Catenulispora sp. GP43: one gene and its partner. The protein of the gene in region 1 interacts with the protein of each later gene in a pairwise test. Links are inferred from orthologs where the notes say so. Each region holds a gene or a part of one and is shown in the gene's direction. Other genes may lie near its edges.

The links.
Region 2: the proteins of ABH926_RS20790 (region 1) and ftsW interact in binary tests that used the Escherichia coli proteins (3 or more experiments, as listed by UniProt). The link is inferred for Catenulispora sp. GP43 from one-to-one orthologs.

The regions. Positions count from the first base shown.
Region 1 is NZ_JBGCCT010000009.1:305,423-313,521, reverse strand. The notes cover bases 281-3,198. They hold ABH926_RS20790 (peptidoglycan D,D-transpeptidase FtsI family protein), read left to right. Parts: upstream 281-590; coding sequence 591-2,807; downstream 2,808-3,198. Other genes in these bases: ABH926_RS20785 (UDP-N-acetylmuramoyl-L-alanyl-D-glutamate--2,6-diaminopimelate ligase), read left to right, coding at 2,900-3,198; ABH926_RS20795 (hypothetical protein), read left to right, coding at 281-548. Outside these bases: more of ABH926_RS20795, read left to right, coding at 1-280; more of ABH926_RS20785, read left to right, coding at 3,199-4,528; murF (UDP-N-acetylmuramoyl-tripeptide--D-alanyl-D-alanine ligase), read left to right, coding at 4,525-6,099; mraY (phospho-N-acetylmuramoyl-pentapeptide-transferase), read left to right, coding at 6,171-7,241; ABH926_RS20770 (glycerate kinase), read right to left, coding at 7,354-8,099. UniProt on the Escherichia coli protein: Essential cell division protein that catalyzes cross-linking of the peptidoglycan cell wall at the division septum. Required for localization of FtsN.
Region 2 is NZ_JBGCCT010000002.1:560,179-565,934, reverse strand. The notes cover bases 2,588-5,463. They hold ftsW (putative lipid II flippase FtsW), read left to right. Parts: upstream 2,588-3,326; coding sequence 3,327-4,601; downstream 4,602-5,463. Also shown: ABH926_RS06285 (AraC family transcriptional regulator), read right to left, coding at 1-764; ABH926_RS06280 (DMT family transporter), read left to right, coding at 850-1,812.

The DNA.
Region 1 (8,099 bases):
CCGGGCGCAAAGGCACCCCGTCGCTGCTGCCGTTCGTGGCCGTGCTGTTGGTGCTCGGCGCGGTCGGGATGCTGGCGCTGCTGCTCCTGAACACCGAGCTGAACAAGGGCGCGTTCACCATCAAGCAGCAGAAGGCCACCGCGACCAAGCTCGAGCAGCGGTCCGAGCAGATCCAGCAGTCGCTGAACGGCCTGGACGATCCCGGCGCACTGGCCTCGCAGGCCTCGCGGATGGGCATGGTGCCGAACCCGAATCCGGCCTTCCTGGCGCCGAACGGTTCGGTCCTCGGCTCGCCCACGCCCGCACCCACGCCGACCTCCGCCGCCCCGACCGCGAATGGGGCGGCTCCCGGTGCCGCGGTCCTGCCGACGACGCCTGCCGCGACCACACCAACGCCTGCCGCGCCGAGCACGCCGAGCACGCCGACTACGCCGACTACGCCGACCCCGAGCGGCCCGGCTGCCAAGCCCGGAGCGGTTCCGGCACCGGCCCAGCAGGCCATCCCGGCGCCGACACCGATCCCCACTCCGACCGGGGCCGGCCGATGATCCTCCAGCCAGCAACCTCCCGAGCAGCAACGGGGAGCACTCATGAGTGACCGCGACCGCCCCGAAGACCCCCGCCCCGGACGTCCGCGCCAGTCCGCCGAGCGCCGCGACCGCCTCAAGCCGCGCCGCCCTGGCGAGGCCAACCGATCCGGCGAGGGCAAGCGAGCCGGTGAGGGCAAGCGAGCCGGTGAGCCCGGCCGCCCTGGCGAGGCCAATCGATCCAGCGGCTCCGGCGAGTCCAGCCGAACCACCGAGCCCGGCCGATCGAGCGAGCCCGGCCGCCCCGGCGACCCGGCCCCGGCCACCCCCGGCCCCGGCCCCGGCACGCGCCCCCGCCCCCGCAAAACCGCGGTCCGCCAACTCCCCCCGCGCCGCTCCGCCGCCGGCGCGGCCTCCGCGCCGGCGCGCCCGCGTCCGCCGGGCCCGCGCACGCCGACCCTGCGGATGGGCTCGCCGCGGCGGCGGCTGCGCGTCACCATGTTCGGCCTGCTGTTCGCGTTCTCCCTGTTCGCCGGCCGTCTCTTCCAGCTCCAGGCCGTCGATGCCGGCGGCTACGCGCAGGCCGCCTCGACCGGGCGCGAGGCCACCGCCGTCCTGCACGCCTCGCGGGGCGCGATACTGGCCGCCGACGGGACGCCGCTGGCCGAGTCCGTCGAGGCCTACGACGTCACCGCCGATCCGACCCTGGTCGCGCGCTACCACGAGGACGTCGACGAGCTCGCCGGCAAGCTGGCCGGGTTGTTCTCGGCCGCGCCGGAGTACGCGCAGGGCGGCGCGCCCAGCGTCGCGGACCTGCAGGCCGCGCTGACCAAGCAGAACACCCGCTACGTCGTGCTGGCGCACAAGGCCTCGCCGGCCACCTGCGCCAAGATCCGGGCGCTGGCGGTGTCCAACACCAGCAACCCGGCCAGCATCGTCGGGGTCTACACCAACTCCCGCGACGACCGCCGCACCTATCCCGGCGGCAGGCTGGCGGCGAACGTCATCGGCTTCACCGACTCCGACGGGGCCGGCAAGGCCGGGATCGAGCAGATGCTGAACGACCGGCTGGCCGGCAAGGACGGCCAGGAGTCCTACCAGGCCGCCTCCGGGGTCGAGATCCCCACCACCGGCGTCAACCTGAAGCCGGCGGTGGACGGGCAGAGTGTGAAGACCACCATCGACCCGGACATCCAGTGGGCCGCCGACCAGGCGCTGGCCCAGGAGGTGCAGAAGACCGGCTCGCTGTCGGGCACCGTCGTGGTGCAGGACGTGAAGTCCGGCCAGATCCTGGCGCTGTCGAACTACCCGACCTTCGACCCGCGCCACCTCACCCAGGCCGATACGCCCAACCTGGGCAACCGTGCGTTCACCGACCCCTTCGAGCCCGGGTCGGTGGCCAAGGTCATCACCATGTCCGCGGCCATCGAGACCGGCGTCGGCGAGCCGGACACCCCGCTGCCGTCCTTCACCTCGCCGAAGTCCGTGGGCGGCGTCTTCTACCACGACGACGTGGACCACGGCCCATGGAGCCTGACCATGACCGGCGTCCTGGCCGCGTCCTCCAACGTCGGCACCATCGAGGTCTCGGACCTGTTCCAGCAGCACGGCGTGGACCGCGACCAGACCATCGCCAAGTACCAGCGGCTGTTCGGCTTCGGCCAGAAGACCGGCATCGGCTTCCCCGGTGAGAGCGCCGGCATCCTGGACCCGCCGAACAAGTGGAGCGACACCGAGCGCAACACGGTGCTCTACGGCCAGGGCCTGGCCGCCACCGCCGTCCAGGACGCCTCGGTCTACCAGACCATCGCCAACGGCGGCGTGCGCATCGCGCCGTCCCTGATCCGGGGCTACACCGACGCCTCCGGCAAGTACACCCCGGCGCCGGCGCCGCAGCGCACGCCGGTGGTCAGCGCCGCGACCGCGACGAAGGTCGCCGACATGCTGGAGGCGGTCACCACCTCCCAGCGCGGCACCGGCACCACGGCCCAGATCCCCGGCTACCGCGTCGCCGGCAAGACCGGTACCGCGAACCGCTACGACGAGAAACGCGGCACCTACAACGGTTACACAGCGTCGTTCATCGGTTTCGCGCCGACCGACAAGCCGCAGATCGTCGTCGCGGTGTCGCTGCAAGCCCCGGTCGGCGCGCACTTCGGCGCCGAGATCGCCGCGCCGGTGTTCACGCAGGTCATGTCGTTCGCGTTGCAGAGCCGCGGCGTCGCGCCGACCGGCACACCGCTGGCGGATCTGCCGACGACGTACGGCTCGGGCAACTGACCAGCCGGTTTGGTCCGCGGGCGCGGCGGACGCGAATATCAGCGAGGAGCTGAACGCACGACCGCGCTCTGCGAACCGGTAGCCTTCCGCACGTGCCCCAACTGACCGTCTCCGCCGATCCGACGATGTATCGGGACCCCATGACCTCCACACCGCGCCCGCATCACCTTCCGCAGCACAGCGTTCGCGCCTGTGCGGAACACGTCGGCGCTTCAGTCGCCGCCACTGCGGCCGCGACCACGGAGGCCCTGGACACGGCGGTCACCGGGCTCTCGCACGACTCGCAGGGCATCCGGCCCGGCGACCTGTACGTCGCCTGGCCGGGCGCGGCCCGGCACGGGGCCGAGTTCGCCGCCGGCGCCGTGGCCGCCGGGGCGGTCGCGGTCGTGACCGACGCTGCCGGCGCCAGTGTGCTCGATGCCGACGGCCTGGCAGTCCCGGTCCTGGTGGCCGAGGACGTGCGGGGCCTGGCCGGCCGGCTGTCGGCGTTCGTCTACGGCGAACCCGCCGCGCGGCTGGCGATGTACGGCGTCACCGGCACCAACGGCAAGACCACCACCAGCTACCTGATCGACGGCGGCCTGCGCCGCGCCGGTTTGAAGACCGGCGTCATCGGGACCGTGCAGATCCTCATCGGCGACGAGGTGGTGCCCTCCGTGCGCACCACTCCGGAAGCCCCGGATCTGCAGGCGATCCTGGCCACCGCCGTGGAGAAGCACGTCGACGCGGTCGCGATGGAGGTCTCCAGCCACGCGCTGGCCTACGGCCGCACCGCCGGGATCCGGTTCAGGGCGGCCGCGTTCCTGAACCTGACGCAGGACCACCTGGACTTCCACGCCGACTTCGAGGACTACTTCGAGGCCAAGGCCAAGCTGTTCACGCCCGGGTACACCGAGCGGGCCGTCGTCGACGTCGACGACGAGCACGGCCGGCGGATCGTCGAGCGCTGCCGGGACAACGGCGTCGAGGTGCACACCTTCAGCATCAAGGGCAACGCCGCCGACTGGAGCGCCGAGGACATCGTGCTCGGCGCCGACGACTCGGCGTTCACCCTGGTCGGCCCGGACGGCGCGCGCCACAAGGCCTCGGCCGGGCTGCCCGGCGACTTCAACGTCGCCAACGCGCTGGCCGCGATCGTGCTGCTGGCGGTGACCGGGATCGACCTGGAGACCGCCATCGCCGGGGTCGGCGACGTGCACGGCGTCCCGGGCCGCATGGAGCGGGTCCAGGTACCGGGCCAGGAGTTCCTGGCGGTCGTCGACTACGCCCACACCCCGGACGCGGTGCAGACCGCGCTGTCCGCGCTGCGGCCGGTGGCCGAGAGCCGCCACGGCCGGCTGCGCGTGGTGGTGGGCTGCGGCGGGGACCGCGACAAGACCAAACGGCCGCTGATGGGCGCCGCCGCCGTGCGGCTCGCCGACGAGGCCGTATTCACCGATGACAACCCGCGTACGGAAAGTTCAGCGGACATTCTCGCGGCCGTCACCGCCGGCGCCGACGCCGAACTGGCCGGTGCCGTCCAGAATTACCGCGTGGTCGCCGACCGGGCCGAGGCGATCGCGTACGCGGTCGCCGCCAGCGGCCCCGGCGACGTGCTGATCGTCGCCGGCAAGGGACATGAGCAGGGGCAGGAGATCGCAGGAGTGAAGAAGCCGTTCGACGACCGGGTGGTGCTGCGCGCCGCTTTGGAAGCGGCCGGAAAGGACCGCAGCGAGCAGTGAGCCCCCATAATCTCGGCTGGATCGCGGACACCGTGGGAGGGACCCTGAGCGGTCCCCCCGGTACCGCTCAGGAGGAGCTCGCAGAGCTCGACGTCACCGGGCCCGTGGTGTTCGACTCACGGGACGCCGCGCCCGGAGCACTGTTCGCAGCCTTCCCCGGCGAAGCCGCCGACGGGCACGATTTCGTCCAGGCGGCCGTGGACCGGGGCGCCGTCGCCGTCCTCGCCGCCCCCGACGAGGCCTACCGCAAGCCGTGGACCGGCCGGGGGAGCGTCCCGACCGTCACCGTCCAGGACGGCGACCTGCTGCGCGCGCTGTCCGCGCTGGCCACCGCGCACCTGGCGGGGCTGCCCCGGACCACCGTCGTGGGCCTGACCGGCTCGGCCGGCAAGACCACCACCAAGGACCTGATCGGCCGGCTGGCCCGCGAACTGGGCCCGACCGTGGCGCCGAAGGGGAGCTTCAACAACGAGCTCGGATTCCCCATCACCGTGCTGCGCACGGACGAGGACACCCGGTACCTGGTCGCCGAGATGGGCGCGCGCGGCATCGGGCACATCAAGCACCTGACGACCATCGCGCCGCCGCGCATCGGCGTCGTGCTCAACGTCGGCAGCGCGCACCTCGGCGAGTTCGGCAGCGTCGAGGCCATCGCCGAGGCGAAGGGCGAGCTGGCCGCCGCCGTGCCGGAGGCCGGGAACTGCAACCCCGACCGGGACGGCGTGGCGATCCTCAACGCCGACGACACCCGGGTGCGGGCCATGGCCGCGCGCACCAAGGGCCGCGTGGTGCTGTTCGGCGAGGCGCCGGACGCCGACGTGCGGGCCGAGGACGTGCGCATCGGCCCGGACGGCCGCGCGAGCTTCACGCTGCTGTACCGCGACGCCGCCGGGCCGCACCGGTTCCCGGTCGCGCTGCGGCTGGTCGGCGAGCACCAGGTGTCCAACGCGCTGGCCGCCGCGGCGACCGGCCTGGAACTGGGCCTGAACGGTGAGAAGGTGGCCGAGGTGCTCTCGGCCGCCGAGCCGGACAGCAAGTGGCGGATGGCGATCGGGGAGTCCGCCGACGGCGTCACCATCGTCAACGACGCCTACAACGCCAACCCGGAGTCGATGCGCGCGGCGCTGAAGACGCTGGCCACCATGGCCCGCGCGCGCCCCGGCGCGCGCTCCTGGGCGGTGCTGGGCACGATGGCCGAACTCGGCGAGAACTCCGCGGTCGAGCACGACGCCGTCGGGCGCCTGGCCGTGCGCCTGAACATCGCCCAGACCGTGGCGGTCGGGGCCGGCGCGGCCGCGATCCACAGCGGGGCCTCGATGGAAGGGTCCTACGACGGGGAGTCGGTGGCGGTGCCCGACGCGGACGCCGCGCTGGCGTTCGTCCGGGCCGGGGTCCGGCCCGGCGACGTGGTGCTGGTCAAGGCCTCGCGGGCGGTCGGGCTCGAAGGGCTGGCCGCGGCCCTGCTGGAACGCGCGGTCGGCGGGGACGGGGACGGGGACGGGGACTTCAGACAAGGTTCCGGGGACGGCGACGCGCCGCAGGCGCGCGGTGCGGGAGGTGACGTCCGGTGAGCGACTTCGCGGCGGCCTGGGCCGGGGTGGGCGCGGTGGTTCCGCACGCCGGTTCCGAAGGCGGCCTGCAGATGCGCGGGGTGCTGTACGCGGCGGGGATCGCGCTGTTCTTCTCGCTGATCGGCACGCCGATGGCGATCAAGACCCTGGCGCGCTACGGCTTCGGCCAGCCGATCCGTGAGGACGGCCCGACCACGCACCAGGCCAAGCGCGGCACGCCGACCATGGGCGGCGTGGTGATCGTGCTGGCCACCCTGCTCGGCTACGGCTTCACCAAGCTGGCCACGATGAAGGTGCCCACCGCCTCCGGGCTGCTGGTGCTGTTCCTGATGGCCGGCATGGGCGTGGTGGGCTTCACCGACGACTTCCTGAAGGTGTTCCGGCAGCGCTCGCTGGGCCTGCGGGCCAAGGCGAAGATGGTCGGGCAGTGGATCGTCGCGATCGCGTTCGCGGTGATGGCCATCCACTTCCCCAACGCGCTGGGCTACACCCCGGGCAACACGCACCTGTCGTTCGTGCGGAACATCTCGGCGGTCGACCTCGGCGCGGTGCTGTTCGTGATCTGGGCCGGCCTGCTCATCGCCGGCACGTCCAACGGCGTGAACCTGACCGACGGTCTGGACGGCCTGGCCACCGGCTCGTGCGTGATGGTGTTCGCCTCGTACGTGCTGATCGGCGTGTGGCAGCACGGCGAGTCGTGCGCGACGCTCGGCACCGGCGTGCAGGGCTGCTACCCGGTCCGAGATCCACTCGACCTGGCGATCGTGGCCGCGGCCGTCATGGGGGCCTGTTTCGGCTTCCTGTGGTGGAACACCTCGCCGGCCAAGATCTACATGGGCGACACCGGCTCCCTGGCCCTCGGCGGCGCCCTGGCCGGCCTGGCGATCTGCTCGCAGACCGAGCTGCTGCTGGCGCTGCTCGGCGGGCTGTTCGTGATCATCACCCTGTCGGTGGTGATCCAGGTCGGCTACTTCAAGATCAGCGGCGGCAAACGGGTGTTCAAGATGGCCCCGCTGCACCACCACTTCGAGCTCGTCGGCTGGGCCGAGGTGACGGTGGTGGTGCGGTTCTGGATCATCTGCGGGCTGTTCGTCGGCCTGGGCCTGGGCGTGTTCTACGCCGGGTGGATCACCGTCAAGTGACCTGTCCGACCACGGGCCCCGCTGCTACGGCAGCGGGGCCTTCGTCGGCGGGGTGTGCCGGCCGGAAGCTCGGCTGCGGCGTGGTGGTCGAGCACGCCGGCAGGCCCAGCTCCTAGCGGTGCGACCAGCTTTTCGCGACCCGCTCGGCCAGGGCCGTCAGGTGGAACTCGGCATGGGCCATGGCCTCCTGCGCCGACCCGGCCTGCTCGGCGACCTCGTACGCGGCCGCGAACCCGGCGGCGGCCAGTTCCCGCTTGCCCACCTCGACGAGCCCGGCCAGGACCAGACAGGGCCGTCCGGACTTCAGCGCGGCCTCGGCGACCCCGGTGGGGACCTTGCCGCCCAGCGAGCTGTGGTCGAAGCGGCCCTCGCCGGTGATCACCAGGTCCGCCCGCGCGATCAGGTCGGCCAGCCCGGTCTCGGCGATGACGGTGCCGATCCCGGCGACGCGGCGGCCGCCCAGGAGCATCAGTCCGTAGCCCAGGCCCCCGCCCGCGCCGGCGCCGGGGGCGTCGAGGGTGCGGCGGACCGCGCCGGGCTCCTGGCCGATGGCGCCGGCGAGCTCGGCGAAGGTCGTGAGCGCGGCGTCCAGGCGCTGGACGTCGTCGTCGGTCGCGCCCTTCTGCGGCCCGAAGACGGCCGCCGCGCCGCGCAGGCCCAGCAGCGGGTTGTCGACGTCGCTGGCGATGACGATCTCGACGCCGGCCAGCCGGCGCCGGGGCGCGGCGAGGTCCAGCGAGTGCAGGCTCTTCAGGGCCCCGCCGCCGGCCCGCAGCACCTCGGCCGGCTCGGCGCCCAGGGCCGCCAGCAGCCCGGCGCCGCCGTCCGTGGTGCAGGTGCCGCCGAGCCCGATGACCA
Region 2 (5,756 bases), on another replicon or contig:
GCCGGGGTGCCGCCGGTGGCCAGCAGCGCGCGGGCGTGGCGCAGGCGCAGCTGGCGTTCGTAGTCGCTGGGGGACATGCCGAACTCGGCGGAGAAGGCCCGGTAGAGGGCGAACCTGCTGCACCCGGCGGCCGCGGCGAGCAGTTCCACCGACAGCGGCTCCGGGTACGCCTCGCGCATCAGGTCCCGGGCCCGGCGCGCAGCCTCGCGCTGCGCCGCGTCGGCCAGCGTCCTGATACGCGGCCGATTGGTCGCGCCGCGCAGGTGCGCGCCCAGGATGACGGCGCGCAGGCGCTCGTCGCGGGCCAGCGGGCTGGCGTCGGCGGCCAGCGCGGCGTGCAGGCGGGCGATGGAGTCGGCCAGGCGCCGGTCGCCCAGCACCGGATCGGTGAACAACGGCAGCGGGGCGGCGGCGTCCAGCGGGTCGGTGCCGTCGGCCGGGTCCGCCGCGTCGGCCAGGACCGCGCGGACGATCCGCGGGGAGACGTGCACGATGCGGTAGTGGTAGCCGAGGTCGGCGGCGGCGCGGCCGTCGTGCGGGTCGTCGGGGTTCAGGGCCATCACCATGCCGGCGGCGCTGGTGTGCAGGGCCCCGCGGCAGTGGAACTGCTGCGCGCCGGCGTCGGTGACGCCGAAGGAGTAGGCGTCGTGCGAGTGCGGGGCGTACACGTGGTCGCGGAAGCGGGCGTGCATGGCCTCCAGGCCGCGGGTTTCGTCGCGCCAGTACTCGGCCCAGCCTCGGGAGTTCGCCGCGGTCCCCGCCATGCCCCTCATTGTGCCCCGGGTCTGCGTCTTCGTCGCCGCACGAGCGTTCAAGACCGGATGCTGGGACGCGGGCCAGGATCGGGGCATGTCAGCTCAACGGTCGGCCGGACAGCCGAACCCCTACCTGTTCCTCGCGATGACCATGATGCTGTGGGGCGGCGCGTTCTCCAGTTCGGAGGCCGTGGTCGATCACGTCCCGCACACCGTGGCCGCCACGCTCCGCTTCGGCGGCGGCGCGATCGCGCTCCTGGTCGCGATGGCGCTGACCGGCCGGTCCCCGCGGGTCGGCGCGCGCGCCGCGGGCCGGGCGTGCCTGGCCGGGGTCCTGGGCGTCTTCGCCTACAACGGCTTCTTCTTCTGGGGCCTGTCGCTGGCGCCGTCGTTGGACGGCGGGATCCTGATCCCGGTCATGAGCCCGGTGCTGACCACGGCGTTCCTGGTAGTCAGCGGACGCGAGAAGGCCTCGCGCCGCCGCCTGGTCGGCCTGGCGCTGGGCCTGGCCGGCGCGGCGGCCTACCTGGTCGGCGCGAACAGCGCCGGCGGCGGTTCGCACCGGTTGGCCGGGGACCTGCTGTACGTGCTGAGCGCGGTGTGCTGGGCGGCGTTCACCCTGGCTGCGCCGAAGGTGCTGGCCGGTATCGAGCCGCTGACCGCGATGGCCTACGCCACCTGCACCGGCGCCGTCCTGCTGGCCCTGGTCGCCGCGCCGGATCTGGGGCATGTGCGGTGGGGCTCGCTGCCCTCAGGGGTCTGGGTCAACGTCGCCTACCTGGCGATCGGCGCCACCGCGGTCGCGAACGTCTTCTACTACCGCGGGGTCGCCGCGGTCGGCCCGGCCAGCGCTTCGCTGATGATGTTCCTGGTCCCCGCGGTGAACACGGCCTGCGCCACGCTGTTCCTCGGCGAGTCGTTCACCGCCGTGCAGGCCGCCGGGGCCGTGGTGCTGCTGGCCGGCGCGGCGCTCGCCGGGAAGGCGTCACTCCGGGTGAGGCGGCGGAGCTCCAGGACCAGCGCGACCACGACGAGGACGACTCCGGCGAGCACGTAGCCGTTGCCGTACAGGATCTGGAACGGATCCCAGGCTTCTTCGCGGCCGTGCAGGCGCGGCGCGTAGTTGATCAGTCCGGTCGGGATGAGCGGCAGGGCGGGATCCGAACCGCCGGAGTCGTTCACCCGCATCGGCCACGCCAGCGCCAGGAGCGTGCACACCGTGACCCAGGCCAGGGCCCGGCGTTGCCGCGAACGCAGCGCCGTGTGCACGCCCAGCACGACCAGCGGCTCGAACCACACCCAGTGGCAGGTCCAGGAGATCGGCGAGACCTCCAGTGCCACGACCGCGACCACGCAGCCGCCGAGCAGTTCGGCGCCGCGGTTCGCGGCCAGCGCGGCGGCGACCAGCCCGGCCACCACGATCAGTGCGCTGGCCAGCAGCCACGGGTACTTCGCCGCGTTGTCGCTGTCGTTCAGCAGTCGCAGGAACATGCCCTGCAGCGACTGGTTCGCGGCGTAGTCGCGACTGAAGGGGGTGATGCCGACGGCGTGGAACCAGAACTCGTGCGAGGCCTTCGGCAGCACCAGCCAGACCCCGCCGCTGACCGCCACGAAGGTGCCCGTGGCGACGATCGCCGCCCGCACCCGCCGGGTGAGGAGCAGGTAGACGATGAACAGACCCGGGGTCAGTTTGATCGCCGCGGCCAGCCCGATCCCCACGCCCTTGGTCCACCGGCGGTCGGACTGCGCCAGGTCCGCGACGACCAGGGCCATCAGGAGTACGTTGACCTGCCCGAGGTTCAGGTTCGAGTGCACCGGTTCGAGCCAGATGACCACGGCGGCGACGATCCCGGTGGCACCGAGCCGTCCCAAGCCCGCCCGGTAGCCGAGCATGCCCCACGCCGACCAGGCGACGGTGACCAGGCAGCCGATGCTCACCGCCGCCGTCAGGACCTTGACCTGGTCGAAGTCGAGCCAGGTCAGCTCGTGGAACCCGAGCGCGGTGAGCGGGGGATAGAGGTAGGGCAGGTTGCCCGGACCGAATCCGCTGGAGTACAGGGCATCCTGGCCGTGCGCCAGCGACTTGCCGGCGTCGTAGTAGACCCCGAGGTCGATGGTGAGCCACAGGTTCGACGGATGCGCCGAGACCACGACGATCCGCAGCCAGACCGACAGCGCGAAAGCCACGACGCCGATCACCGCGAGCGTCCTGCCGCGCGGGATACGCGTGTTCTGAGAAGCAATGCCCGAATAACGAACGCGTTCGCTCCGGCGCAGGGAGACGAACGCGGCTTTGCTGACGTTGCGAAAGGTTCCGATGGCAGTGTGTAATTGTGACATGCGGAACGGACCCCCGAACGGCTGCGAGCATGACAAGGTGTTGCCTAACGCGATTCACGCAGGCAATGCGATCTTCACTGTAGCCGCTGTTTATTAGCCCCGCGTAAATCGGCAGTGATTAATTCCGCACTATGGGATAAAGGCGCCCGGTCCATCTGGTAATAGCGCCGCCCCGACACCCTGCCCCGAGCTGACACCCCGTCCGCCGGGCGGCTGGCTACCCTAAGGACCATGAGTGAACAGGCCTCGGGCCCGCCGGCGTCGCCGTTGAAGAACGCCGTCCGGGCGCTGCGGGCCCGTCGCGCGGTTCTGAGATCCCTGTTCGACCTCGAACTCACCTCGTACTACCTGCTGGTCGGGGCGGTGCTGCTGCTGCTCGGGATCGGGCTGCTGGAGGTGTTCTCGGCTTCGAGCGTGAACAACCTGGTCAACGGCCGGCCGATGCTGTCCTCGATCCAGAACCAGGCGATCTCCGCGGTGCTGGGGCTGGCGCTCATGTGGGGGGCCTCGCGGCTGCCGCCGAGGGCCTACCGGGCGCTGGCCTATCCGGCACTGGTCGGGACGGTGCTGGCGCTGCTGCTGGTGCTGGCCGTCGGGTCCTCGCACAACGGGAACAAGAACTGGCTGATCATCGGGCCGCTGACGGTGCAGCCCAGCGAGTTCGCCAAGCTCGCGCTGGTGCTGTGGGGCGCGGACCTGCTGGTGCGCAAGGAGAAGCTGCTCACCACCTGGGACCACCTGCTGGTGCCGCTGGTGCCGGGGGCCGTGGTGATCATCGCCCTGGTGATGATGGGCGGGGACATGGGGACCTCGATAATCATCGTCGCCATCGTGTTCTGCCTGTTGTTCACCGCCGGGGCGCCGGGGCGGCTGTTCTCGATCATGGTGGCCTCCGCGATGGGCCTGGCGGCGCTGGCCATCTTGATGCGTCCCTCGCGGGTGCGCCGGTTCACCAACTTCCTCAGCCCCGAGAACGACCCCGGCGGGACCGGGTACCAGGCCATCCACGCCTTCCAGGCGCTGGCCAGCGGCGGCTGGTTCGGGGAGGGCCTGGGCGCCAGCAAACAGCGCTGGGGGCAGCTGCCCGAGGTGCAGACCGACATGATCTTCGCGATCATCGGCGAGGAACTGGGGCTGATCGGCGCGCTGACCGTGCTGGCGCTGTTCCTCACCCTGGCCTACGCCGGCATCCGGATGGCGCTGCGGACCGACGACCCGTTCGTGCGCCTGGTCTCGGCCTCGGTCACGGTCTGGCTGGCCGCGCAGATGATGATCAATCTGGGGGCGGTGACCGGCGTGCTGCCGATCGCCGGGGTGCCGCTGCCCTTCGTCTCCTATGGCGGGTCCTCCCTGCTGCCCTCGCTGACGGCGGTCGGGATGCTCATGTCCTTCGCCAGACGCCGCCCGGAGCCGATTGGTTTGCCGGGGATCGATACCGACCCGGCCACGGTCCGCGACCGCGGCGTCACCGCACCGCGTCCGGAAACGGCCCCGGCCGACCGATAGGGTGGCCGGGTGCATGTGGTCATCGCCGGCGGCGGCAGCGCCGGGCATATCGAACCCGCCCTGAACACCGCGGACGCGCTGCGGCGTGCCGACCCCTCGATCGGGGTCACGATGCTCGGCACCGCGAAGGGCCTGGACACCAAGCTGATCCCGGCCCGCGGGTACGAGCTGCGCCTGATCCCGGCGGTTCCGCTGCCGCGCAAGCCCTCGGCGGCGCTGCTGACGCTGCCCTCGCGGCTGCTCGGCACCGTCAAGGCGGCGCAGCAGGTGATCACGGACGTGGACGCGGACGTCGTCATCGGCTTCGGCGGCTACGTGGCGCTGCCGGCCTACCTGGCCGCGCGCCGGGCCAAGCGGCCGATCGTGGTGCACGAGGCCAATATCCGCCCGGGCCTGGCCAACCGGGTCGGCGCCAAGTTCACCGACCACGTGCTCACCGGCAACCCGGCGGTCCCGATGCCCGGCGCCACCTGCGTGGGCATGCCGCTGCGTCCGGCCATCACCGGCCTGGACCGCGCCGCGCTGCGCGCCGAGGCCCGCGCGGCCTTCGGCCTGGACCCCGACCGCCCGACGCTGCTGGTCACCGGCGGCTCGCAGGGCGCGCGCCGGCTGAACGACACGATGGTCGCCTCGGTGAAGGCGCTGCACGACGCCGGCATCCAGGTGCTGCACTCCTACGGCGACAAGAACTCGGTGTCGATAGAGCAGGACCCCGCGGGCCCGCCGTACGTGGCGCGGCCCTACGTGGACCGGATGGACCTCGCCTACGCCGCCGCCGACCTGGCGATGACCCGCAGCGGCATGATGACGTGCAGCGAGCTGGCCGCGGTCGGACTGCCGTCGGTGTACGTGCCGCTGCCGGTGGGCAACGGCGAGCAGCGGCTGAACGCCGCGCCGGTGGTCGAGGCCGGCGGCGGGCTGCTGATCGACGACGCCGCGCTGACGCCGCAGTGGTTCGCCGCGAACGTGGTGCCGCTGCTGCTGGACGGCGAGCGGCTGACGGCGATGAGCCAGGCCGCGCGGCGGTTCGGGATCCGGGACGCGGACGAGAAGATCGTCGATTTGGTGTTCGCGGCCGCGGGGAAGAAGCGGCCGGGGACGGCTGCCGGGATCGCAGCCCCCGAGACCGCTGCTGTTGCCGAGGCCGCCGCCGAA